Regions from separate parts of the Marinobacter sp. Hex_13 genome, predicted to be linked through region 1. Evidence: predicted binding sites of a transcription regulator. Region 1 holds the regulator's gene; the other holds the start of a gene.
What was found. Region 1 encodes LexA, which represses DNA repair genes until DNA is damaged. Its sites were predicted from a motif close to CTGTNTNNNNANACAG; they were not measured.

Region 1 (12,497 bases):
ACCTGGGTCAATGCCTCGAAGGAGATGGATGCTTTTTCAGACGCGATCATGACGCGGGAGATATCCATGTTCGGATCGCCCATTTCATACGCCGTCTTCATATCACTGGATGTTTGCTGGAGTTCGTTCACAGAACCCACAGCCTGGCTGAGCATGTCGCTGAATTTGGGAGTGTCGGAGGTTTCCTGGACCTTGGACGGCCCGTCCATCCGTCCGCGAATGTTGTTGTCCTGTTCAACCCGCTGATTCTCCATCATCTGCGAGCGCATATTGCGAATTTCTGAAAGGACACTGTTGATGTCAGCACGCTGAACCATGATTCACTCTCCCGGCCCGCCGTATAAATGGGCAAGCCATTGACCTAGACATATCTGAACAGGTCAAAGCAAACCGCAGGCCAACATAATTTATTTGTTAATTTTCATAATGTTAATTAACAATCGGAGAGAAAGGCGAAAGACAGCGACGGTCTTTTGACGTGGGCACAAAAAACGGCACCCTTGGGTGCCGAACGAAGGAGCCTGTTGGTTGTGGTCAGGCGGCGGCCAGCTCTGCATCCAGATCGATGCCGGCATCGCGCATCTGGGCCAGCTTGTATCGGAGCGTGCGCGGGCTGATACCCAACTGCTCCGCCGCCCGGTTGCGTCGACCACGCTCTTTTTTCAACGTTTGGATGATAATCCGGAATTCACGCTGTCGGACTTCATCACCCAGTGACGTGGAAGATAGCGCTCCGAGACCCGACAGGCTTTCCTCGGCATAGGTATCCTGAGCGTCCCGATCAGGTGACTCAGCCCCGGATTCGGAAACGACTGGGTGTGGCGAGGCCGGAGATGTCGTGCCGGCGGGGCCACTTTCCATACGCCCGGTAATTCCGAGTTCCAGGCAAAGGTCACCAGCATGGATGACATTCCCCTGGTGCAAGACCAGCGCCCGCTGTATCGCGTTGTCCAGCTCGCGAACGTTGCCCGGCCATTGATGACCCATCAGCGCATCTCTGGCGTCGGGCGCGAAGGTCACGCCGGTCAATTTCATCTTGCGGCAATGATTTTTCAGCAATGCATTCGCCAGCGGCATGATATCCAGTGTACGTTCGCGCAGTGGCTGCCAGTGCATGGGGAAGACCGTCAGCCGGTAGTACAGGTCTTCACGGAATTTGTTTTCCCGCACGTAATCGGACAGATCCCGGTTGGTGGTGGCAATAACCCGTACATCCAGGGCGATGGTCTTGCGACCACCGACCCGCTCAACCTCGCGCTCCTGCAGCACCCGCAACAGCTTGGATTGCAGGCCAGGATCCATTTCCGAAATCTCATCCAGCAGGATGGTGCCACCGTTGGCCTGCTCGAACTTGCCCGGGGAGGATGCAACCGCACCGGTAAAGGCACCCTTCTCGTGGCCAAACAGGATGGCCTCCAGCATATTCTCGGGAATTGCCGCGCAGTTGATCGCCACGAACGCCTGGTCTGACCTGGGAGACTGCTGGTGAATATAGCGCGCCAACACCTCTTTACCGGTTCCACTTTCCCCGGAAATCATCACCGTCGAGTCACTGGCTGCCACCTTCGCCGCCAGTTGGAACATCCGTTTGCTGATCGGATCTTCCGCAACGGGCTGGTCGACACTTTTCTGGCGGCCGCCGCCGACCACTCTGGTCACCGCATCCACAAGCACTGAGGGCTCGAACGGTTTGACCAGGTAGTCGATGGCACCGGACTGCATCGCGGACACCGCATGGCTGATCTGACCATAGGCGGTGATCAGCATGGCCGGCAGGCCGGGGTACCGTCTTTGTATTTCATGCAGCAAATCGTGACCGGACATTCCAGGCATGTTCACATCACTGACAACCATATCCACCGGTGACTCAGCCAGCTTCGCCAGGGCCTGCTCCGCATTGGCGGCTTCACGCACGCGAAACTTTGCCAGCTCAAGGGTGGTAACCAGCGCTTCTCGAAGATCCTGGTCATCCTCAACAATCAGAATTTGGGCTTTGGCCATAATAGCCTCCGATCAGTCATTCTTTGATGGCTGCTGCCGACGGTCACCCGTCGACAACGAACGCATCAATGGCAGGGAAATGATGGCAACAGCACCTCCGGCGGCAGGCGCATCAATCGAGAAACGACCCTGGTGCGCTTTCACCACCGCCTGGACCACGGCAAGGCCCAAGCCGGTGCCGTGGGATTTGGTGGTATAGAACGCTTCCAGCAATTGACTTGCCTGCTCCGTGGTAAACCCAGGACCGTTATCACTCACGCACACCACCAGTTCCTCGTCAACGGACACAACGGCAACTTCAACGTTCGTCGCCCCGGCCTCCACGCTGTTGTTCACTAGGTTGGTACAGGCACCCACCAGAGCATCACGATTGCACATCAGCGCGGCGCTATTGACCTGGTCACTCAACTCCACCGACACACCGGCAGGGAGCTTCAGTCCTTCCAGCGCGGAAGCCAGCGCCTGAACCAGGGTGTCGGCAGACAATTCCTCTGCCAACCGCGTCTCGCCCCGGGCGAAAATAAGCATGTCACGCACCTGCTGCTCCAGGTGCGTCAAGCGGGACATCAACCGTGAGGCACAACGCTGACGCATCTCCTCGTCCAGGTCTTCCTGGCTGAGGTGCCCGCCATACAGAATGGCAGCCGACAGCGGTGTGCGAATTTGATGAGCCAGGGAAGCCACCATCTTGCCCATGGCGGAAAGCCGCTGGGCATGGGCGAGCTGAGACTGCAAATGACGGGTTTCAGTCAAGTCGGTCAGCAGGATCAACTGCCCCGGCTGGTTTTCCATGGTACGAATTTCAATACTGACACGACGGCCATCCTTGAGTGACACTTCGTGGCCATCGTCGCGGCGGGGCGCAAAACAGCGACGGATAACATCCACCCACCGCTCTCCACCAAGAGGCTCCCCCAACAACGTGATCGCCGCCGGATTGGTCTGCGTCACCACCCCCTGGCTGTCGAGCACCACAACCCCGGCCGGTAGCGCATGCAGAAGCGTCGAGAGCCGGTCTGCCAGCTCCTCTTTCTGCTCCAGCTCCGCCTGGCGCTGCTGGGATTCCGCGGACAGCTCCCCGGACAACTGATTAACACGGGACTCAAGAGTGCGGTAGGAATCAGTGATCTGTCGGGACATCTGATTAAACAGCTCCAACGCTGTCCCCACAGCCTCATCGTCCTGCTCCGGGAACAACGCCGTCACCTTGTCATTGACATCGGCAGCCGCATTGGCAGACGCCTTTGCTGACGACAAACCCACAAACTGTAACTGACTCATAAACTCGCCCTCTGACCGGACTAACCCCCGGCCCGTACCAATCGGATGGATCGTTTGGACGAGACTAAGCCAGCACTGTGCCAACTTTAAATTTTGTTTATTTTTCAACAGGAAGGAAAAACAGAGGAAAGGTATACGACGGGTTTCCGTCGCCTAAAAACAGCGATGGCGCCGAAGGTTACAAACCTTTGACGCCATCAGAAACCGATTCTTTGGGGGATTGATCAGCTCTCCTCGGACTCTTCATCCCGAAGTCCATACTTCCGGACCTTCTCAACCAGCGTCGTTCGACGAATCCGAAGCTTTTCGGCTGCCCGGGCCACTACTCCCCCGGCTTCATCCAGCGCCTGCTGAATCAACTGCCTTTCAAGATTGGACAGGTAGTCCTTCAGGTCGATGCCGTTCACCGGCAGCAGAGCCGGCGCATCCAGCCCCACCAGCCCGGGAATGCCAGAGGGCATACCGGAGTCTTCCACTGGCCGGTTCTCGTCGTAATCGTCCACGTAACGGAACTTCTTGGGCAACTCCTGAACCCCAATGACACCGTAGGGGTGCATAATCGCCAACCGCTCCACCAGATTCGCCAGTTCGCGAACATTCCCGGGCCAGTCGTGGCGGCAAAGACTCATGATCGCCGCCGAGTTCAGCCTGAGGGAGCCCCGCTTTTCTTTCTCCATCCGCGAAATCAATTCATTGATCAACAGCGGAATGTCTTCAACCCGGTCACGTAAAGCGGGCATTTCAATGGGGAAAACGTTCAGGCGGTAATAGAGATCTTCACGGAAATCGCCCGTTTCAATCATGTCTTCGAGATGTTTATGAGTCGCGGCAATGACCCTGACGTCGGCTGACTGAGTCCGGTTACTGCCAACACGCTCATAAGTGCGTTCCTGCAGAACCCGCAGAATCTTGACCTGCATGTTCAACGGCATGTCGCCGATCTCGTCCAGAAACAGGGTGCCCCCCTCGGCCATTTCAAACCGACCTACCCGCGAGGTGATAGCGCCGGTGAACGCGCCCTTCTCGTGCCCGAACAATTCGCTTTCCAGTAATTCCGCTGGAATGGCACCGCAGTTGACCGGCACGAAGGGCTTGTCGCGACGAGAGGAATGGTAATGGAGGTTTCGCGCCACCACTTCCTTGCCCGTTCCCGACTCGCCAGTAATCAGCACACTCACATCCTTGTCGGCCACCTGCTCCATTAATTGGCGTACCGATTGCACTTTTCGACTCGTACCAACAAGGCTACGGAAAAGCTGTAGACCACGTTGCTGCCCCCGTTCACGGGAACGTGCAAACTGATCCCGGTAGATCTGTGCACGGTAGAGCGAGTCCACGAATTTGGTGTAGTTAAGCGGCCATTCCATGCGGGCAATTACCCGGCTTGTCTCGTCGTCGGAGAGGCCCGCCAGATCAGGGTCGCCAACCAACAGCAAAGGCACCCCCTGAGCGACCTCGCACACGGTTGAAATCACTGCGGTCACGCCATCGTCCTCGCCGTTAACAACGGCAACGGAAATTGACTCCAGATCCTCAGCGTCACCGCTGCTCAGCAGTGAATGGGCATCGGCCCCAACGACAATGCCCTCTTCGCCGATAAACTCAAGAATGGTAGAAATGTCACGTCTTTTCGCATCGTCCTCGCTGAGCACCAGCACCTTGTTATTCTTCGACATCCAAACGAATCTCTTGCGGGGATTTGTGCGGTATTTAAGACTGTAAGTGGGCCTGAGTCAATTTTATGACGCTATTTTGGCCGATTTAACGAGACGTTTTGATAGGCTTTTGCCGCGCTGCGGTTCTGGTTCACCCCTTTCAGCGCTTTCTGGGCTTCCGCCTTGGCTTCATTTGCCGAAATATTGGCACGATCACAGAATGTCTGCAGGGCTGCCAGCCTTTCCCTGACTGGCTCAGGGCTCAGCTCGCCGGCCTCAAGGGCCGCCATAACCGGCTCGATCGTCGGTTTGACCAGCTCATTCAGACGGGACAGTTCGTCCCAGTTCTTCTCCGCAAGCGCGGTCTTCAGGTGTTCAACCAGGGTATCCACTGCCTCTAGCTGTTCCGGTACCGACATAATTGCATCTCCTTGAAAACGGTCCGGTAGCGCCCCGTGCCTCAACCGGCCCGGGGCTGCCAGTCATCAGCGGCGGGCTGCTCTCCGGGCTGCCGAGGCAGAAAACTGATTACCACGGAAGCCAGGCTCGAAATCATAGGCGGGGAAGCCATTATCCAGACCATCAATGTAATAGCGCTGGGCGTTCAGATCGTAAGTCATCTCCATGGTAGTCCAGAATACCGGCTCACTGTAGTAGCTGATGTTGTGAGCTTCGGACACCCGCCAGAGTTCATCATTGCTGTCGTACTCCTCCGTGGCAAGAATCTGCCAGCTATCTTCGTCGACGTAGAACACCCTGCGGGAATAGATATGGCTGATACCGGTCCGCAGTTTCGCTTCGACAACCCATACCCGATGTAGCTCGTATCGGGCCAACTCCTGGTTGATGTGCTGTGGCCGAATGACATCGTCCGGCTGGACATCCGCGTCGTGAAGCTTGTAGGCATTGTAGGGCACGAAGATCTCACGCTTGCCTTTCAGCTCCCAGTCGTACTGGTTAGGGGCGCCATTGTACATGTCTTTCTGATCAACCGAGCGGAGGGATGAAGAGTTCGGCAGATCGGTTTCATAGGCCAGGTTCGGTGACCGGCGCAGCCGCCTTGAGCCGGCATCGTATCGCCACGCCAGCCGGGGTGAGCGAATCTGATCCAGGGTTTCATGAACCAGAGTGATGGTGCCCGCGAGACTGGATGGCGCGATGGTGTCGGTTTTCAGGTAAAAAATCTTGTTATCGATATCGGCGAGGTTCGCGCCGCGGCGGCTGTAGGCAAAGTAATAGTCGTACTGGTTAACAACCTGGTTGTAGGAACCGTTCACCTGGGGCGTCGCTGAAGCGCTACGGAACGACAGTTCCTCTCCGCGATAACGCAGGATGTGGTTCCAGATCACCTCCAGGCCATTCTTTGGAATCGGGAAGGGGCTGGTCATGATGGTGTCACGCACACCGTTTCCGTTCGCCAGAAGTTCCGCGCTGCGGGCATTCTCCCGGGACTTTTCGTACACATCTTCCGGGAAGGCCGCGGTACGACGGGTCTGGTACACCGGCATCACAAATTCCGGGCCATATTGCTCAAGCATACGGATGTGTCCGTCGGTCAGCTTGTCGCGATATAGATCCACATTCGCGCCGGTAATAACAAACAGAGGCTCATCCTCGGGAAACGGGTTGGTTTCCACCTGCCCCGGTTTCCAACTAGCGGGCGGCTTGGTTAGCCCACCTGTCCACGCAGGAATGCTGCCAGAGGCATTGCCCTGCCGCTCAGCTCCAACTGGAGTCAGTTCGCTAGCCAGCCGCTGAGCTTCGGATTCACTGACCTTTGCCAACGCAACGCCTGACAACCCAAACAATGCCACTGTAAAACCCGTGACCCATTGGTTCCGCATTCCCTTCTACCTCCAAGGTAACCGATCAACCCATGTATCATTCGCGGTTTGGCATGCCTACGCCGGAAACAACAACAGGCGATCAAATGTTATTCAATCGGGGCGCCTTTTTGCCAAATTCAAACGACCGTTTCAAGTGAATCTTTGTAGTTTCTTGTCAAAACCACCAAACCAACGGCGGGAGGAGAAATTCACAATGAAAAATGTTATAGTTGGCGATTAATTCATCGCACAGCAGTGAAACCACTCTCAGGTACTACCATGGCTTCACAGTGGCATTCGTTGGTTTCCCAGAAAATATTCCTGGCTCGCAACCTGTTGGGGCAGCTGGAGCACAGCGACAGCGTTCCAACGCAAGAAGCGCTGCTGCAAGGCAGCATAGAGCTGGGGCTGAGGGCTCGAAAACTGACGCTGGTAATGATCGCCAGGGTGTATCAGCACAAACATAGCCAGCCTGATGACCTTGAGGCACTGGATGAGCTGATCGGAACCCACAGCCCGGAAATGACAGAACTGGAGCAGCTGGCCAGTGACGGGCGGAGTTGGTGGAGTCATCTCGAGCAGCTTGAGCGTCATCAGGGCAATCCCCCGGTGACCCGAAAAACGGTCAGCAATGAAAACGTGATTGCGGTTGCAGCTGACACCGGCCCGGATCGCTCAAAGCAGGCTCTGGAAACCACTCTGGGCGCGATGAAACACTTTATCGATATCCTCGAGGATCGGCACAGCGAATGGTAATGAACCACGGCGTTGCCGGACCCAACAGGAATGAACTGAAAGGCTAACTTAATGTCACCATCGTTTTTCGAGATTGTACAACTGAGCAACGGAGACTATGCGCTTCGCCGCATCGACGACGACAGTGCACCACTGGTCCAGATATCATTTTCGACGGAAGCCAGGGAGATGATGGAAGACCGGGACATGAACGTGGCCAAGGCCATGATTGCAGCCGGTATTGAGGCCGTCGGTAACGTTGCCCATGATATCGACTGGGAAGACGAAGAGCCGGACACTCAGGACATCCGGCCCTCCTACACACTTCATTGACGATCAGCGCTGGCGCAGCACCACACCATGACTGTTACCCCGAGCCGAAGCCTGCTCCAGTGACGCGAGCGCTTCGCGCCCGAGCTTGTGGGTCCACATGACCACAGCGTGACAGGTGCCTGCGCTCAGTGCTCGCTCGGCAAGCTCCCCGGCTGGGTAGTCAGGAGTAGACCTCAACACCAACAGTTCGCCTGCAACGATGCCACGCATGGTCTGCCACTTACTGACAAGGCTTTGGGGCGGATCAATCCAGGCTAACCAACGCTTCTCCTGATTCAACTGCGTAAGCATCGGTAGCAATAGCTGGAAGTTCTCAACCTGCCCTTCGGGCAAAATGATTTCGGTCACATTGCCTGCCGGTTTGGCTGGGCGACTCCTGACAGCAGGCGCCCTGACGGTATCATGGTCGCTCATACCGGCAACCTCTGAACCGACAAACCTGCCGCCTCCGTGAGCATAAGCCAGATTCTGATTAAAGCTGAGTTGTTCCATGATAAGCCTCACCTGCCGTTAAGCCGCGCCCGCGGTGTTCAACACTCAACGAAACACAGCCGGATATGTCCGGACACCCTGGGGGTGTCAGTGAAGGTCCGAGCGCCGTATGACCCCGACGCCGAGCCCCTCAATGAAGAGTTCCTGTTCTGTCAGATCCACTTCTATGGGTTCGAATTCCTCGTTCTCGGCGATCAAGTACACTTTCGAGCCTTCCTTACGGAACCGTTTGACCGTGACTTCCTCACCTACCCTCGCCACAACCACTTGTCCGTTGTGCACATCGTGGGTGCGGTGCACCGCCAACAGGTCGCCGTCAAGGATGCCAATGTCCTTCATGCTCATGCCGCGCACCCTGAGCAAATAATCCGCCGAGGGCGAGAAAAATTCAGGCTGCAGGGTGCAATGGTCTTCGATATGCTCCTGGGCCAATATGGGGCTACCGGCCGCCACCTGACCGATCACTGGCAAACCAAGATCAGCCTCTACATCGGGAAGACGTATTCCCCGGCTGGCTCCCGGCACCATCTCGATGGCGCCTTTTCGGGCCAGTGCCCGCAGATGTTCTTCTGCGGCATTGGCAGAACGAAACCCAAGTTCCGCCGCGATTTCTGCACGGGTCGGCGGATACCCGGTCTCGTCAAGGTAGCGACGAATAATATCCAGTACCTGTGTCTGCCTAGCTGTCAGCTTCATTTAGGTTGCCCCGGTTAGCCCTGTTTTTATATACAGTGATTTGACTATATACAGTGTTTTATCCAGTGTAAACCCTGTAAACGCAATTTTTTCTTGAGCCGCACTGGGTGGCCCGTCCACCACGCCCTGACGTATGACTGTGTTAAGGTAATCGCAACCAAAATAGGGAGTCGCCTGAATGAGCAACAGATGTAGGTTACCGGACATCCTCAAGACGGATGACGGCAAGGAACGCAGAGTTGGCGTTGAAATTGAGTTGTCCGGCCTCGGTTACGAAGATCTCGTCTCGCTGTCCGCAAAACTGCTGGGAGGCACCGGAAAGTCTGTTGCGCGCTATGTGTCCGAGGTTGAAACGGAACTCGGTGACTTTACCATCGAACTGGATTCGGACCCGATAAAGGACCTTGATCTGGCCGACGAGCGTCTTCCCGAATCTGTCAGGGAGCTTGGCGGCCAGGCCATGAGCGTGATCGACGCAGCCGCCGAGAAAATCGTGCCCCTGGAGATCGTCAGCCCTCCGATGGCTTTCAGTAAGCTGGAACGCATAGAGACACTTTGCGATGAGCTGCGCAGAGCAGGCGCACTCGGCAGCCGGGAGGCGCTCTATTATGCCTTTGGTTTGCAATTGAACCCGGAGCTACCGGACCTCAGAGCCACAACGCTGGTGCGCTACCTGCGGGCCTTCGCTGCGCTCTACGAGTGGCTGAAGGCACGCCACCAGATCGATTTCAGCCGTAAGCTGACCAGCTACATTGAGCCCTGGAGCAGCACCTACATTGACCTTCTGATTTCAGAGGATTATGCGCCGGACATGGAGCAATTAATGCGGGACTATCTGCATTACAATCCAACCCGCAACAAGGCCCTGGACCTGCTCCCGCTGTTCGCACACCTGAACAGCGATTTGCTCGCAGAATATGTGGAGGATGAGCGCATCAAAAGCCGGCCAACGCTTCATTACCGGCTACCCGACTGCGACATTGATAACCCTGACTGGCATTTTTCCACGGTTTGGAATGACTGGATTGTGTTGGAACAACTGGTGGCCAACGCTGATGACTTATCGAAACTGGTTACGGAGTTTCGCAACAGTCGCAAACTGAGCCTCCATAACCTGACCCACAGCTGGTTAGACACGTCTGACCAGTGGCTTCGGTCCGGGAACTATGTCTGAAAGCCCGGTAGATAAGCCTGAACATCCGGGCCTTACGATTGGCATCAGCGGCCCGGCACGCCGCAGCCTCGCCCACCGGCTGATCACCTTCGCGCTGCGCCTCCATGGAGCGCGTACCCATTTTATCCGCCCGGGTTCGAAGGTGGACGTCTCCTTGCTCGACGGCCTTGTGCTCTCCGGTGGTACCCACGTGCACCCTTCGCGGTACGGTCAGACTCCCCAGGTAACCGCCCGGTATGACGTGCGCCGCGACGAAACCGATGTTCGTCTGCTGTCCCGTGCTGAAGAATTGAACATCCCGGTACTGGGTATCTGCCGCGGCGCCCAGTTTATCAATATTTTCCGCGGCGGATCTTTGTGCCAGAACGTGACACCTCTGCGGGTGAACACCCGCCACCGGCCGTTACTGTTACCGCTACAGACTGTTCGGGTCGTCAGTGACAGCCGCCTGGGAGAGGTGATGCGCAGCCCGGTCATTGGCGCGAACCGCATCCACAGCCAGAGCATCAAAAAACTGGGCACACATCTCCGCGTTGTTGCCGTGGACAACGACTCGTTTGTACAAGCGATAGAAAATACACGTGGGCAATGGCTAATGGGCATCCAGTGGCACCCGGAGTACCTGCTTTATCATGGCGGCCACCGGCGGATTTTCAGCCATTTCGTGCAGGCTGCGGAAGACAGGAAGCTGATTCGGCTGGATGAACCCGTCGAAGCCGCCGGAGAAGATGATGAGAATACCGCTCAAAATGGCAGATAACGCTGCAACACGGCCTTAATTTCACGAATTTCCCGAGCATCGTCGGGCAGAGCCGTCAAATAACGGGCCGCCCACTCTTTCAGTTGCTCGCGGGTGGTCACATAATGGGGGTCGCTCCCGGTCAGCCTGAACAGGATATCACGCTCCCGGGGCGTCAACCTGACCTGATTCTCGTGCAATAACATGGAGATCCAACTATGTTCCACAACGTCCATCGATACCTGCTGGCCTCCACGGCCCTGATTCTGTTTCCCCTGGGCGCATCAGCAGCAGAAGTCAGCCTGAGCGGTCAGGCCTCAGTCAAGTATACGCCAGACAGCGCACGGCTGCAGTTCACCGCCCGCGCCGAGCACAAGCTTCCCGAGACGGCCACTGAGGAAGTCAACGAGCAGATGGAGAAGTGGAGGGAGAGCATCGAGGACTTCCGCGACCGGCTCAAATCCTACAGCGACGCCTCGTTGAACCTTTACAGCCGTTCGATTCCATCACCAGAGCGTCACGAGGAGCCCCGACGAGTGGCCGTGGCTTCACAAACGGTCAGCTTCACCATCGATGACCTCTCTCTGCTCAACCCGATTCTTGCACAGGCGCAATCACTGGGTATGGACTACAACGTCGGTCCCCATCAGTTTTTTCATTCCGATGAAGTCGGTTTGCGTAAACAGGCCCTGGCGGGCGCCATTGCGGATGCGAAATCACGCTGCGAATTTGTCGCCCGGGAACTGGACAAACAGTGCGGAGAGGTGATGACCATTAACGTCGATGGTGGCCATCAACCCCCGATGCCAATGATGGCGGAAATGCGAGGCGCCTCGGACGCTGTCTCAGCGGTCGGTTCCCGTGAACTGGAGGCCCGGGTTAGCGCGACTTTTGAACTGGAGTAGATCACCCGCTCAGAAGTCCCGCGTATAGAATATATCCAGGGAGGCTGCCAGGCCACTGGCAGCCTCCAGATAGAAGTAACGTCCGATATCGTAACGTAGCGCCACCGTGGTGATGGGCTGGAAGATGCCGACACCGTAGCGGATGCTGAGTTCATCCGTCAGGTAACCACTGGCCACTACTGCCGATTCATCCCCGGAACCTTCCGCCTCCAGCGTCAGATTGCGTATCCCGAATTCCTCGCCAATACCCTGGGTTACCTTGTTAGCCTGAGTCAGCCCCAGCGATATGGCTGCCCTGCTCATTTGCCCCTCATCACCACGACTTTGCGGTGCCCGGCCGAGGATCACATATGAGAGCGCATCGGTCTGAGGCATTTCCGGTTCAGAAAACACTTCGGTCCGGGGCGAGCTCACCGGGCCGCTGAGGCGGATGCCGGCCACCACGTTGTCCACACGCCGCACTGCCTCGATGTCCAGGTACGGTTCTGACAGTGGCCCCACAAACACCAGCCTGGCCCGGCGCAGGTCGAGCTCCTGACCGTAGGCCTCATACCGGCCTTCAACAAGCTGCAGGGCGCCTCGGGTATCCAGGTTGTTGCCGATACGCAGTGTCCCCTCAAGGTTACCGGTGACACCGAAACCACTAAAGCTGACCTCGTC
Region 2 (12,497 bases), on a different contig from region 1:
AAGGCTTGAGGCTGGCTCAGTAGGCGGGCGTTTCTTCCAGCAGCTGGGCTTCGTAATGGGAATACTGGTCGTTATCGTAGTAGACGATGACCCGTTGTTCCTTGATATCGCCACCACTGCGCTGGAAGGTATACACATAGTACTCCCGGGACGGATCGGCGGGGTTGGTCATCAGCGGGGTGCCCAGCAAGGAGTGGACCTGGCTGCGGGACATGCCCTCGGCCAGTGATGTCAGCTCTTCGTCGGTCAGTATGTTCCCCTGTTGTACGTTGATCTTGTATACGCCTGGGAAAACACAGCCAGCCATGATGAGAGTTAGAATGAGAGCTGTGAGCTTTTGCATCGCCGGGGGAAATCCTCTATCTTGAAATCGCCTGCCAGGGGCAGGTGTGACACGGTCTGACCGTTAACATGCGGCTTCATCATACCGGAAGCCGTGAGGCACACCAAAGAGTGAATCGTAACATGTCATCCGAAAACACCGAATTACGAAAAGTCGGTCTTAAAGTCACTCTGCCAAGAGTGAAGATCTTCAATATTCTGGAGAACTCCGAGGAGCATCACCTCAGCGCCGAGGATGTGTACAAAAAGCTCCTCGAACAGGGTGATGACGTGGGCCTGGCAACCGTCTACCGGGTGCTGACTCAGTTTGAGGCAGCTGGCCTGGTTCTGCGCCACAACTTTGAAGGTGGGCACGCCGTATTTGAGATGGCCGGCGACGATCATCATGATCACATGGTCTGCACTCAGACCGGCGAGGTCATTGAATTCGTCGATGAGGTGATCGAAGAGCGGCAGCAAAAGATTGCCAAAGAACGAGGCTATGAGATTGTCGATCACAGCCTGATTCTTTACGTCAAACCCCTCAAATCCTGATCATTCAGGATTTGTTCCGGAAAAAGAAAAAAGGGGGCGGGGTTTTAGCCCGCCCCAACAACTCTCAGGATCGAGAGGGGAATACGCTTACCTTTCAAACTGTTCAGTGATGCGTAGCCTGGCCTTTCGTGAACATTTCGTGGGCATGGGCAATGGTGTGTTCGGTCATATCCACACCACCGAGCATTCTTGCCACTTCGCTGACCCTGCCATTGTCGTCCAATGACTCGATCTTCGAGTAAGTGGCGTCTGATTCCGTAAACTTGCTGACGAACAGGTGCTGATGGCACTGGGCCGCTACCTGGGCAAGATGGGTGACGCACAACACCTGTCCATTACTGCCCAGGCTGCGAAGCAAGCGACCAACCACTTCGGCGGTGCCGCCACCAATGCCTACATCCACCTCGTCAAAGACCAGTGTTGGTGTGGTGGAAGTTTGCGCAACCACCACCTGAATGGCCAGGCTGATGCGTGAGAGTTCGCCACCCGAGGCTACCTTGGCTAGCGGACGTGCGGGTTGGCCCGGGTTGGCGCTGACCAGGAATTCAATGTCTTCCAGGCCGTGGGGCGCAGGCTCGTCGCCTTTGTTGCGGCTCAGGTGGGTTACGAACTGGACCGCTGGCATGCTCAGTTGGGCGAGCTCCTCCGCGATGCGCTGATCGAGGTTGGCAGCAGCCTGTTGGCGTGCGTTCGACAACTCGGTGGCCAGGGTATTGAAGTGGCTTCGCTGTTCTTCCAGTTCCGCCTCCAGCTTCTCAACGCTGCCCTCGCCGTCGTCCAGCGATGCCAGTTCGGCACTCAGGCTCTGGTGGAATTCCGGGAGAGTCTCCGGTGTGATGCGGTGCTTGCGGGCCATCTGGTAAATGGCACTCAGGCGCTCTTCCACTTCGGCCAGTCGGGCTGGGTCGGCGTCGTAATCTTCCACAAAGTGGCGCAGGTTGTCGCCAGCCTCGGTGATCTGAATCTGGGCTTCATTCAGCATCTGGATGGTTTCCGTCAGTGCCGGTACCTCCACCGGCAACTGCTCCAGTTGCTGTAAAGCCTGGCGCACCAGATCCGCTGCGCTATTCTCATCTTCCGTGCATAGCAGGGTAGCCTGATGGCTGTTGTGTAGCACCGTGTCGGCATGGCTGAGCCGTTCCTGTTCTTTCTCCAGCTCTGCCTGCTCTCCGTCTTCCAGCGCCAGGCGATCCAGTTCTTCCACCTGGTAGCGCAGTAGCTGCAGGCGGGCTTCTGTCTCATCGGCATTCTGCTGGCGTTCGGTCAGCCGCTGGCGGGTTTTGTGCCAGGCTTTCCATGCATCCCTGGTTTGCTCTCCCAACGCTTCTGCGCCAGCGAACTCGTCCAGCAGTTTGCGGTGAGTCTCCTTGCGCAGCAGGGACTGGTGCTGGTGCTGGCTGTGGATGTCCATCAAGGCGCTGCCCAGATCTTTCAGGTGGGCAAGGGGGCAGGGCTGGCCGTTGATGTAGGCGCGAGAGCGGCCATCCTTGCTGATCACTCGGCGCAGGATGCATTCGTTGTCATCGTCGAGCTCATGGTTTTCCAGCCATTGCCGGGCTTCGGCAATGCGGGACACGTCGAAAGTAGCGGTAATATCGGCGCGTTTGGCACCATGGCGTACGGCGCCAGCGTCGGCGCGCCCGCCCATGGCAAGGCCGAGGGCGTCCAGGACAATGGATTTGCCGGCACCGGTCTCTCCGGTCAGCGCCGTCATACCCTTTCCAAACTGAAGTTCGACCCGCTCGGCAATGGCGTAATTGGAAACAGTGAGCTGTGTGAGCATGCAGAGGTCCTCCGCTCAATTCCTGAATACTGTGATTACATACAGTGACTGTGAATATATACAGGGTTTTTGCTGTTTGCAAACATCGGCTGGCGAATTTGTGAATGAATGAGGTGCGCAACGGTTGAAACATCCGATACGGGCCCCATATCCGTTCGCAAACATGTTTTTTTCGGCCCATGGCGGTCGGAAACCAAACGTTAACTGGCCGGTCGTCTGGCCGCCGACGATCAAGCAGGAGTAGTCATGAGCGCTGACGAGAATCGTAACGAACAGGTGGAAGAAGAGTTGAAAGACACTGCGGAAGCCGCTCCCGAGGAAGAAACGGCGACGGAAGACAGTGCCGAAGCCGCTCCGGAAAGCGAAGTTGAGGCCCTGAAGGCCCGGGCGCAGGAGTTTCAGGAGCAGATGTTGCGTTCCCAGGCGGAGATGCAGAATGTTCGCCGTCGCGCTGAGATCGATGTGGAGAAAGCCCACAAATTCGCGCTGGAGAAGTTTGTGAAGGAGCTTCTGCCGGTCGCTGACAGTCTGGAAAAGGCGGTTGAAAGCACAGAGGGGCATGAAAGTGCCGGCGAACTGGTGGCCTCTATTCGTGAAGGGGTCGAGATGACTCTTAATCTGTTCATGGGGAGTCTAGGCAAGTTCAATGTGGTTCAGCTTAACCCCGTGGGTGAGCCGTTTGATCCCCAGCAGCACGAGGCCATGTCCATGGTGCCGGCACCTGATGCCGAGCCCAACAGTGTGGTGGCTGTGGTCCAGAAGGGCTACACCCTGAACGATCGCCTTGTTCGTCCCGCGATGGTGGTGGTCGCCAAGGCTGAAGACGCGCCAAAAATCGACGAGCAGGCTTGAAAAGCAGATTAAAGCGCCAATATAGCCAGTAAACAGGCGGCGCACCGGGACTCCGGGGCAACTTTCAAGGCAGCCGGAACTGAATTGAACAACCGAATTGGAGTAATTGCATGAGTAAGATCATTGGTATCGACCTGGGAACCACAAACTCCTGTGTAGCCATTATGGATGGCGACAAGGTCAAGGTTATCGAAAACGCCGAGGGTGATCGCACTACCCCGTCCATCGTGGCGTATACCGAAGACGGTGAAACGCTGGTAGGTCAATCTGCCAAGCGCCAGGCGGTCACCAACCCGAACAACACCCTCTACGCCATCAAGCGTCTGATCGGTCGTCGCTTTGAAGACGACGTGGTCCAGAAAGACATCAAGATGGTGCCGTACAAGATCGCCAAGGCAGACAACGGTGATGCCTGGGTCGAAGTGAAAGGCGAGAAGATGGCGCCGCCGCAGGTGTCTGCGGAAATCATCAAGAAGATGAAGAAAACCGCAGAAGACTATCTGGGCGAGAAAGTGACCGAAGCGGTTATCACCGTGCCGGCCTACTTCAACGACAGCCAGCGTCAGGCCACCAAAGACGCCGGCAAGATCGCTGGTCTGGACGTGAAGCGGATTATCAACGAGCCAACTGCTGCTGCGTTGGCCTATGGTCTCGACAAGAAGAGCGGTGACCGTACTGTTGCTGTTTATGACCTGGGTGGTGGCACCTTCGACATCTCCATCATCGAGATCGCCGATGTGGACGGTGAGCACCAGTTCGAAGTGTTGGCCACCAACGGCGACACCTTCCTGGGTGGTGAAGACTTTGACATGAAGCTGATCGAGTATCTTGCCGATCAGTTCAAGAAAGACAGTGGCATTGACCTGCGTGGCGACTCGTTGGCGATGCAGCGACTGAAGGAAGCGGCTGAGAAGGCGAAGATTGAGCTTTCCAGCAGCCAGCAGACCGATGTGAACCTGCCTTACGTGACGGCAGACGCCAGTGGTCCCAAGCACATGAACGTGAAAGTGACTCGTGCCAAGCTGGAGTCACTGGTTGAAGAGCTGGTCGAGCGCAGTCTCGCGCCGTGCCGCACCGCGCTGGAAGATTCCGGTGCCAAGATCGGTGAAATCGACGAAGTCATCCTGGTCGGCGGTCAGACCCGCATGCCGATGGTTCAGGAAAAAGTGAAGAACTTCTTCGGTAAGGAAGCGCGTAAGGACGTGAACCCGGATGAAGCTGTAGCCATGGGTGCTGCCATCCAGGCGGCCGTGCTCTCCGGTGATGTGAAAGACGTTCTGCTGCTGGACGTTACCCCGCTGACCCTGGGTATCGAAACCATGGGTGGCGTGGCGACACCGCTGATCGACAAGAACACCACGATCCCGACCAAGAAGTCGCAGACTTTCTCCACTGCGGATGACAACCAGACTGCAGTGACCATTCACGTGGTCCAGGGTGAGCGGAAGCAGGCGACACAGAACAAGTCACTGGGTCGCTTCGACCTGGCGGACATTCCGCCGGCGCCCCGTGGTACGCCGCAGATCGAAGTCACCTTCGATATCGATGCCAACGGTATCCTGAACGTGTCGGCCAAAGACAAGGCGACCGGTAAAGAGCAGTCCATCGTCATCAAGGCGTCTTCAGGTCTGAACGACGACGAAATCGAGAAGATGGTTCAGGACGCGGAAGCCAACGCCGACGAGGATCGCAAGTTCGAAGAGCTGGTCCAGGCCCGCAACCAGGGTGACGCGATGGTCCATACCGTGCGCAAGACCCTGGCCGATGCTGGTGACAAAGTGTCTGACGGCGAGAAAGAGTCTATCGAAGCTGCGATCAAGGAGCTGGAAGAAGCTCTGGCTGGTTCTGACAAGGACGACATCGAGGCCAAGACTCAGAAGCTGACGGAAGCGTCTTCTGAAATGGCCCAGAAGATGTACGCGGATCAGGCAGAGCAGGCGCAGCAGGCCGGGGGCGAAGAGTCTGCCCAGTCCGGTTCCAGCGACGACGCCGTTGATGCCGAGTTTGAAGAAGTCAAAGACGACGACAAGCGATAAAACTTAAGATCATCAGGCAGTTGGAAAACGCGGGAGCTCTTCCGCGTTTTCCTCGTTTTACCAACAGGGTTTTAGAGCATGGCCAAGCGCGACTATTACGAGATTCTCGGGGTGTCCCGGGAAGCGGATGAAAAAGAGATCAAGCGAGCCTACCGCAAGCTTGCGATGAAGTATCATCCTGACCGGAATCCGGATGATGAGGACGCCGATCATAAGTTCAAGGAAGCCAGTGAAGCTTATGAAATACTCTCCGATTCCTCCAAGCGCGCAGCCTACGACCAGTTTGGCCACGCCGGTGTTGATGGCTCTGCCGGCGGCGGATTCGGAGGAGGCGGCGGTGGTGCCAGCTTCTCCGACATCTTTGGCGATGTGTTTGGTGATATCTTTGGTGGCGGTCGCGGTGGCCGCAATACGCGCGGGGCTGACCTGCGTTACACCCTGGAGTTGGACCTGGAAGAGGCGGTAAAAGGCAAAACCGTCCAGATTCGGATTCCTGGCCACACCGAGTGCAACACCTGTGACGGTTCCGGGGCCGAGAAGGGCTCACGGCCGGAGGCTTGTGGTACCTGTAATGGCATGGGTCAGGTACGGATGCAGCAGGGCTTCTTCACTGTGCAGCAGGCGTGTCCTACCTGTCGCGGTTCCGGCAAGATTATCAAGAACCCGTGCAAGAAGTGTCACGGTGCCGGTCGCATCCAGGAAGAGAAAACGCTGTCCGTCAAGGTGCCGCCGGGCGTGGATACCGGTGATCGTATTCGTCTCTCCGGTGAAGGCGAGATGGGTGTTGAAGGTGGCCCTTCCGGTGATCTCTACGTGCAGGTCGCGGTTCGGGAGCATTCCATCTTTACCCGTGATGGTCGCAACCTCTACTGCGAAGTGCCTATCAGCATCGTGGATGCCAGTCTCGGTGGCGAACTTGAAGTGCCGACGCTCGATGGTCGCGTTAAGCTGAAGATTCCACCGGAGACTCAGACCGGCAAGCTGTTCCGTTTGCGGAACAAGGGCGTTAGCCCGGTTCGTGGTGGTCCGTCCGGTGATTTGCTGTGTCGCGTGGTTGTGGAAACTCCGGTTAACCTCACCAAGCGTCAGAAAGAGTTGTTGGAAGAATTCCAGAAGACCCTGGACGGTGGCGATGGCAACCAGCACGGTCCGCGAAAAACCTCCTGGTTTGAAGGTGTGAAAAGCTTCTTCGACGAAATGAAATTCTGAGGGCAGACGTGATGAGGGTAGCAATCATCGGCGCCGCAGGGCGCATGGGCAAAGTGTTGATCGAAGCCGTTGACGGAACTGAAGGCCTGGAACTTGGCGCGGCAGTCGTCGAGCCTGGCAGCAGTCTTATCGGCGCCGACGCCGGTGAAATGACCAGCATTGGTAAGACTGGCGTCAAGATGGCTGGCAGCCTCGCCGAAGTGAAGGAGGATTTCGACGTACTCATCGACTTCACCTTCCCGGATCTGACCCTGGAAAATGCGGAATTCTGTAAAACCAACGGCAAAATGATTGTGATCGGTACCACCGGCCTGACCGACGCCGAGAAAGAACAGCTCGCCGTTGCCGCCGAAAAGGCCCCGGTGGTGTTTGCCCCCAACATGAGTGTGGGCGTCAACGTCACCCTCAACCTGCTGCGCACCGCCGCTGCAGCCCTGGGCGACGACTACGATGTGGAAATCATCGAAGCCCACCACCGCCACAAGAAAGACGCGCCGTCGGGCACGGCCTTGCGAATGGGCGAAGTTGTCGCCGATGCCCTCGGTCGAGACCTAAAGGAATGTGCTGTCTACGGCCGTGAAGGCTTTACCGGGGAGCGTACCCGCAAGGAGATCGGCTTCGAAACCATTCGGGCCGGCGATGTGGTTGGTGATCATACCGTTCTGTTCGCCACTGAGGGCGAACGCATTGAAATTACCCACAAAGCCAGCAGCCGGATGACGTTTGCCAAAGGTGCGATGCGTGCGGCCTTGTGGTTGGAAGGTAAGCCGGCCGGGTTGTACGACATGCAGGATGTGTTGGGGCTGAAGTAGCGACGAGTAAGATTTCGCGTGGACACAAACTGCCATATTTCGTACAATAAGGCGGTTTAACTGCACCAAGCGTAGCTTTGACAACGCTCAACAGAAAAAGCGGGACGGAGTTCAACTCCCTCTCGCTTTTTTGCGACCTGAATTTGCGCTTGCGTTCCTGTTCGTGACGAACCTGTACGCCACTCGATGAGGATACAAGCCTTGAGTACACCTGCCATCCTTGCACTCGCAGACGGAAGCCTGTTCTACGGCACCGCCATTGGCGCTGAAGGGGAAACCAGCGGAGAGGTGGTGTTCAACACCGCCATGACCGGTTATCAGGAGATCCTGACCGACCCGTCCTACTCCCGCCAGATTGTCACCCTCACATACCCTCACATCGGCAGCACCGGTGTGAATGAAGAAGACATCGAATCCGATCGCGTCCAGGCCTCCGGCCTGATAATCCGTGATCTGCCCCTGCTGGTGAGCAACTGGCGCAGCACCGGCTCGCTACAGGACTACCTGCGCGACAACAACATCGTCGGCATTGCCGATATCGATACCCGTCGCCTGACCCGAATCCTGCGGGATAAAGGGTCCCAGAATGGCGCCGTGGTCGCCGGCGCAGACGCCACGGCCGAGCGTGCTCTGGAGCTGGCCAACGCTTTTCCGGGCCTGAAAGGCATGGATCTGGCGAAGGAAGTCACCTCGGAAAAAACCTGGACCTGGAGCCAGAGTGAGTGGGATATCGAAAGTGGCTATGGCGAGCGCACCGAATCAAAATTCAAGGTCGTCGCCTGGGACTACGGTGTGAAGCTCAACATCCTGCGCATGTTGGCCAGTCGCGGCTGTGATATCACTGTTGTGCCAGCCCAGACCCCCGCTGCCGATGTGCTGGCGATGAATCCCGATGGTATTTTCCTGTCCAACGGCCCCGGCGACCCCGAGCCATGTGACTACGCCATCAGCGCCATTCGCGATGTGTTGGAGACCGACATTCCGGTTTTCGGCATCTGTCTTGGCCACCAGTTGCTGGCCCTGGCCAGCGGGGCCAAGTCCATCAAGATGGGGCATGGCCACCATGGCGCCAACCATCCGGTACAGAACATCGCCGATGGTACCGTGATGATTACCAGTCAGAACCACGGATTTGCAGTGGACGAAACCAGCCTGCCGGACAATCTGGAGGCGACCCACAAATCCCTGTTCGACGGTTCTCTGCAGGGAATCCGCCGTACCGACAAGCCAGCCTACAGTTTTCAGGGTCACCCGGAGGCGAGCCCCGGCCCGCACGACGTAGCGCCGTTGTTTGATGAATTTATCCGCCTGATGGAGGCACGTTGATGCCAAAGCGTACCGACATTAAAAGCATTCTGATCCTGGGCGCGGGCCCCATCGTGATCGGGCAGGCGTGCGAGTTTGACTACTCTGGAGCCCAGGCCTGTAAAGCCCTGCGTGAAGAGGGGTACCGGGTTATTCTGGTGAACTCCAACCCGGCCACGATCATGACCGACCCGGTAATGGCCGATGCCACCTACATCGAGCCCATCACCTGGAAGACCGTTGCCAAGATCATCGAGAAAGAGCAGCCGGATGCATTGCTGCCTACCATGGGTGGTCAGACAGCCCTGAACTGCGCTTTGGACCTCGAAAAGCACGGCGTTCTGGCTGAGCATGGTGTGGAAATGATCGGCGCCAACGCCGACACCATCGATAAAGCTGAAGACCGTGATCGTTTTGACAAGGCCATGAAGAAGATTGGCCTGGAGTGCCCTCGCGCCACGATCGCCCATTCCATGGCGGAAGCCTGGGAAGTGGCCAACGACATCGGATTTCCCTGCATCATCCGCCCGTCCTTCACCATGGGTGGTTCCGGCGGCGGTATTGCCTACAACCGCGACGAATTCGAGGAAATCTGCACCCGTGGTCTGGACCTGTCGCCGACCAACGAGTTGCTGATCGATGAGTCCCTGATTGGCTGGAAAGAGTACGAGATGGAAGTTGTCCGCGACAAAAACGACAACTGCATCATCGTCTGCGCCATTGAAAACTTTGACGCGATGGGCGTGCACACCGGTGACTCCATCACCGTCGCGCCGGCCCAGACGCTCACCGACAAGGAATATCAGATCATGCGGAACGCCTCTCTGGCGGTACTGCGTGAGATCGGTGTGGAAACTGGCGGTTCCAACGTGCAGTTTGGCGTAAACCCGGACAACGGCCGTGTCGTCGTCATCGAAATGAATCCCCGGGTGTCGCGTTCTTCGGCGCTGGCGTCCAAGGCAACGGGTTTTCCGATTGCCAAGGTGGCGGCCAAGCTGGCGGTGGGTTACACCCTTGATGAACTGCGCAATGAAATCACCGGTGGTGTTACTCCGGCCTCGTTCGAGCCCAGCATCGACTATGTGGTCACCAAGATTCCGCGCTTCACCTTCGAGAAGTTCCCCCAGGCTGATGCGCGCCTGACCACCCAGATGAAATCCGTGGGTGAGGTGATGGCCATCGGTCGTACCTTCCAGGAGTCGCTGCAGAAGGCCATGCGTGGTCTGGAAGTGGGCTCCGACGGTTTTGAAGAGAAGGTCGACCTAAGCACCACCGACGGCCAGGAAACCCTCACCCAGGAACTGAATGTGCCTGGAGCCGAGCGCCTTTGGTACATCGGCGATGCCTTCCGAGCCGGGATGACCGTGGAAGAAGTGTTCAACAACACGCATGTAGATCCATGGTATCTGGTACAGATCGAAGACCTGATCAAAGAAGAGGCTGCCCTCAAATCCGCCGGCAAGGCGGATATTGATCGCGATACGCTGTTCCGCCTCAAGCGCAAAGGGTTCTCCGATGCGCGCTTGGCCAAGCTGCTCAGCATTTCTGAAGTCAGCTTGCGCAAGCTGCGCCATGATCTGGACATTCGCCCGGTCTACAAGCGGGTGGATACCTGCGCGGCTGAATTTGCCTCATCAACCGCCTACATGTATTCGTCCTATGAGGAAGAGTGTGAGGCGGGTGCCTCTGATCGCGAGAAAATCGTTGTCATTGGCGGTGGCCCCAACCGCATCGGTCAGGGTATTGAGTTTGATTATTGCTGTGTTCACGCCGCCCTCGCTATGCGCGACGATGGTTATGAAACCATCATGATCAACTGCAACCCGGAAACCGTTTCCACCGACTACGACACCTCGGATCGGCTCTACTTCGAGCCCATTACCCTGGAAGACGTGCTGGAAATCATCCACGTCGAAAAACCCAAGGGCGTGATTGTCCAGTACGGCGGCCAAACCCCGCTGAAGCTGGCCCGTGGCCTGGAAGCGGCGGGTGTGCCGATTATCGGTACCAGCCCGGATGCCATCGACCGCGCCGAAGACCGGGAGCGTTTCCAGCAGATGATCGGCCGCCTCGGCCTGATTCAGCCGGAGAATGCCACCGTGCGCAGCCACGAAGAAGGCATCCTGGCGGCTCGCGAGATTGGTTATCCGCTGGTGGTACGCCCCTCCTACGTGCTGGGTGGTCGGGCCATGGAAATCGTCTATGACGAGGAGGAGCTGGTTCGCTACATGCGCAATGCCGTGCTGGTCTCCAACGACAGCCCGGTGCTGCTGGATCACTTCCTCAACGCCGCCATCGAAGTGGACATTGACGCCATCAGCGACGGCAAGGACGTGGTCATCGGTGGCATCATGCAGCACATTGAGCAAGCGGGCGTGCACTCCGGTGATTCCGCCTGTTCCCTGCCGCCCTACACCCTGCCGAAAGACGTGCAGGATGAAATGCGCGAAGCGGTGCGGAAGATGGCCATTGAACTGGATGTTATCGGCCTGATGAACGTGCAGCTGGCCTGGCAGGGTGGCGAGATCTACGTGATCGAGGTGAACCCGCGGGCGTCCCGTACCGTGCCGTTTGTGTCCAAGGCCATCGGGGTGTCCCTGGCCAAGGTGGCGGCCCGTTGCATGGCTGGCAAGTCACTGGCAGAGCAGGGCTTCACCCAGGAGATCGTGCCGACTTACTATTCCGTCAAGGAATCGGTGTTCCCGTTCAACAAGTTCCCGGCGGTGGATCCCATCCTGGGGCCGGAAATGAAGTCCACCGGTGAGGTGATGGGTATTGGTGACAGCTTCGACGAAGCCTTCGCCAAGGCGGCCCTGGCCTCCGGTGAGCGTCTGCCGGCCAAGGGTACGGCCTTCATGTCCGTGCGGGACGTCGACAAGCCCGGGGCCGCGAAAGTGGCGCAGGACCTGATTGACGCTGGCTTCAAGGTGATTGCTACCACCGGTACCGCCAAGGCGTTGAAACAGGCCGGGCTCACTGTTGATCGGGTGAACAAGGTTCGTGAAGGGCGTCCGCATATCGTGGACGCCATCAAGAATGGTCAGGTGCAGCTGATTATTAACACCACCGAAGGTCGCAAGGCGATTTCCGACTCGGCACAGATTCGCCAGTCGGCCCTGCAGACCAAGGTGACCTATACAACGACACTGGCGGGCGGCGAAGCCTTCTGCAGGGCCATTAAATTCGGCCCCGAGCGCACTGTGCGCCGCCTCCAGGATCTACACGCAGGAAAGTAAGACTATGGCTGACAGAGTACCCATGACAAAGGCGGGGGAAATCCGCCTACGTGAGGAGCTTCAGAAACTGAAGTCCGAAGATCGTCCCCGGGTGATCGCGGCTATTTCCGATGCCCGCGAACACGGCGACCTGAAAGAGAACGCGGAATACCACGCCGCTCGTGAGCAGCAGAGCTTTATCGAAGGGCGTATCCAGGAAATCGAGGGCAAGCTGTCCGCAGCCCAGGTGATCGACGTTAACACCATCGAAAACACCGGCAAGGTGATCTTCGGCACCACGGTGCGGCTGCTCAATGTCGATACCGACGAGCAGGTCAGCTACCAGATCGTTGGTGAGGATGAGGCAGACATCAAGGCTGGGAAGCTGTCCATTTCCTCGCCGATCGCG

Region 2: recN (DNA repair protein RecN) is a predicted target of LexA. The motif match lies at 2,708-2,723, and genes of this name have one in related genera.

What each region holds. Positions count from the first base shown of each region.
Region 1 covers NZ_LSMM01000049.1:64,072-76,568, reverse strand. The annotation lists gene fliE (flagellar hook-basal body complex protein FliE) at 1-317, opposite strand, end outside; gene AXW11_RS12865 (sigma-54-dependent transcriptional regulator) at 535-2,001, opposite strand; gene AXW11_RS12860 (sensor histidine kinase) at 2,014-3,282, opposite strand; gene AXW11_RS12855 (sigma-54 dependent transcriptional regulator) at 3,507-4,958, opposite strand; gene AXW11_RS12850 (hypothetical protein) at 5,030-5,356, opposite strand; gene AXW11_RS12845 (DUF1329 domain-containing protein) at 5,423-6,781, opposite strand; gene AXW11_RS12840 (DUF6586 family protein) at 7,043-7,519, shown strand; gene AXW11_RS12835 (hypothetical protein) at 7,571-7,831, shown strand; gene AXW11_RS12830 (cell division inhibitor SulA) at 7,835-8,245, opposite strand; gene lexA (transcriptional repressor LexA) at 8,411-9,019, opposite strand; gene AXW11_RS12820 (amidoligase family protein) at 9,198-10,193, shown strand; gene AXW11_RS12815 (gamma-glutamyl-gamma-aminobutyrate hydrolase family protein) at 10,186-10,953, shown strand; gene AXW11_RS12810 (hypothetical protein) at 10,938-11,168, opposite strand; gene AXW11_RS12805 (SIMPL domain-containing protein) at 11,151-11,837, shown strand; gene AXW11_RS12800 (translocation/assembly module TamB domain-containing protein) at 11,847-12,497, opposite strand, start outside.
Region 2 covers NZ_LSMM01000036.1:13,901-26,397, reverse strand. The annotation lists gene AXW11_RS09285 (RnfH family protein) at 1-2, shown strand, start outside; gene AXW11_RS09280 (outer membrane protein assembly factor BamE) at 17-343, opposite strand; gene fur (ferric iron uptake transcriptional regulator) at 466-876, shown strand; gene recN (DNA repair protein RecN) at 980-2,659, opposite strand; gene grpE (nucleotide exchange factor GrpE) at 2,906-3,511, shown strand; gene dnaK (molecular chaperone DnaK) at 3,622-5,547, shown strand; gene dnaJ (molecular chaperone DnaJ) at 5,626-6,756, shown strand; gene dapB (4-hydroxy-tetrahydrodipicolinate reductase) at 6,768-7,568, shown strand; gene carA (glutamine-hydrolyzing carbamoyl-phosphate synthase small subunit) at 7,770-8,894, shown strand; gene carB (carbamoyl-phosphate synthase large subunit) at 8,894-12,109, shown strand; gene greA (transcription elongation factor GreA) at 12,114-12,497, shown strand, end outside.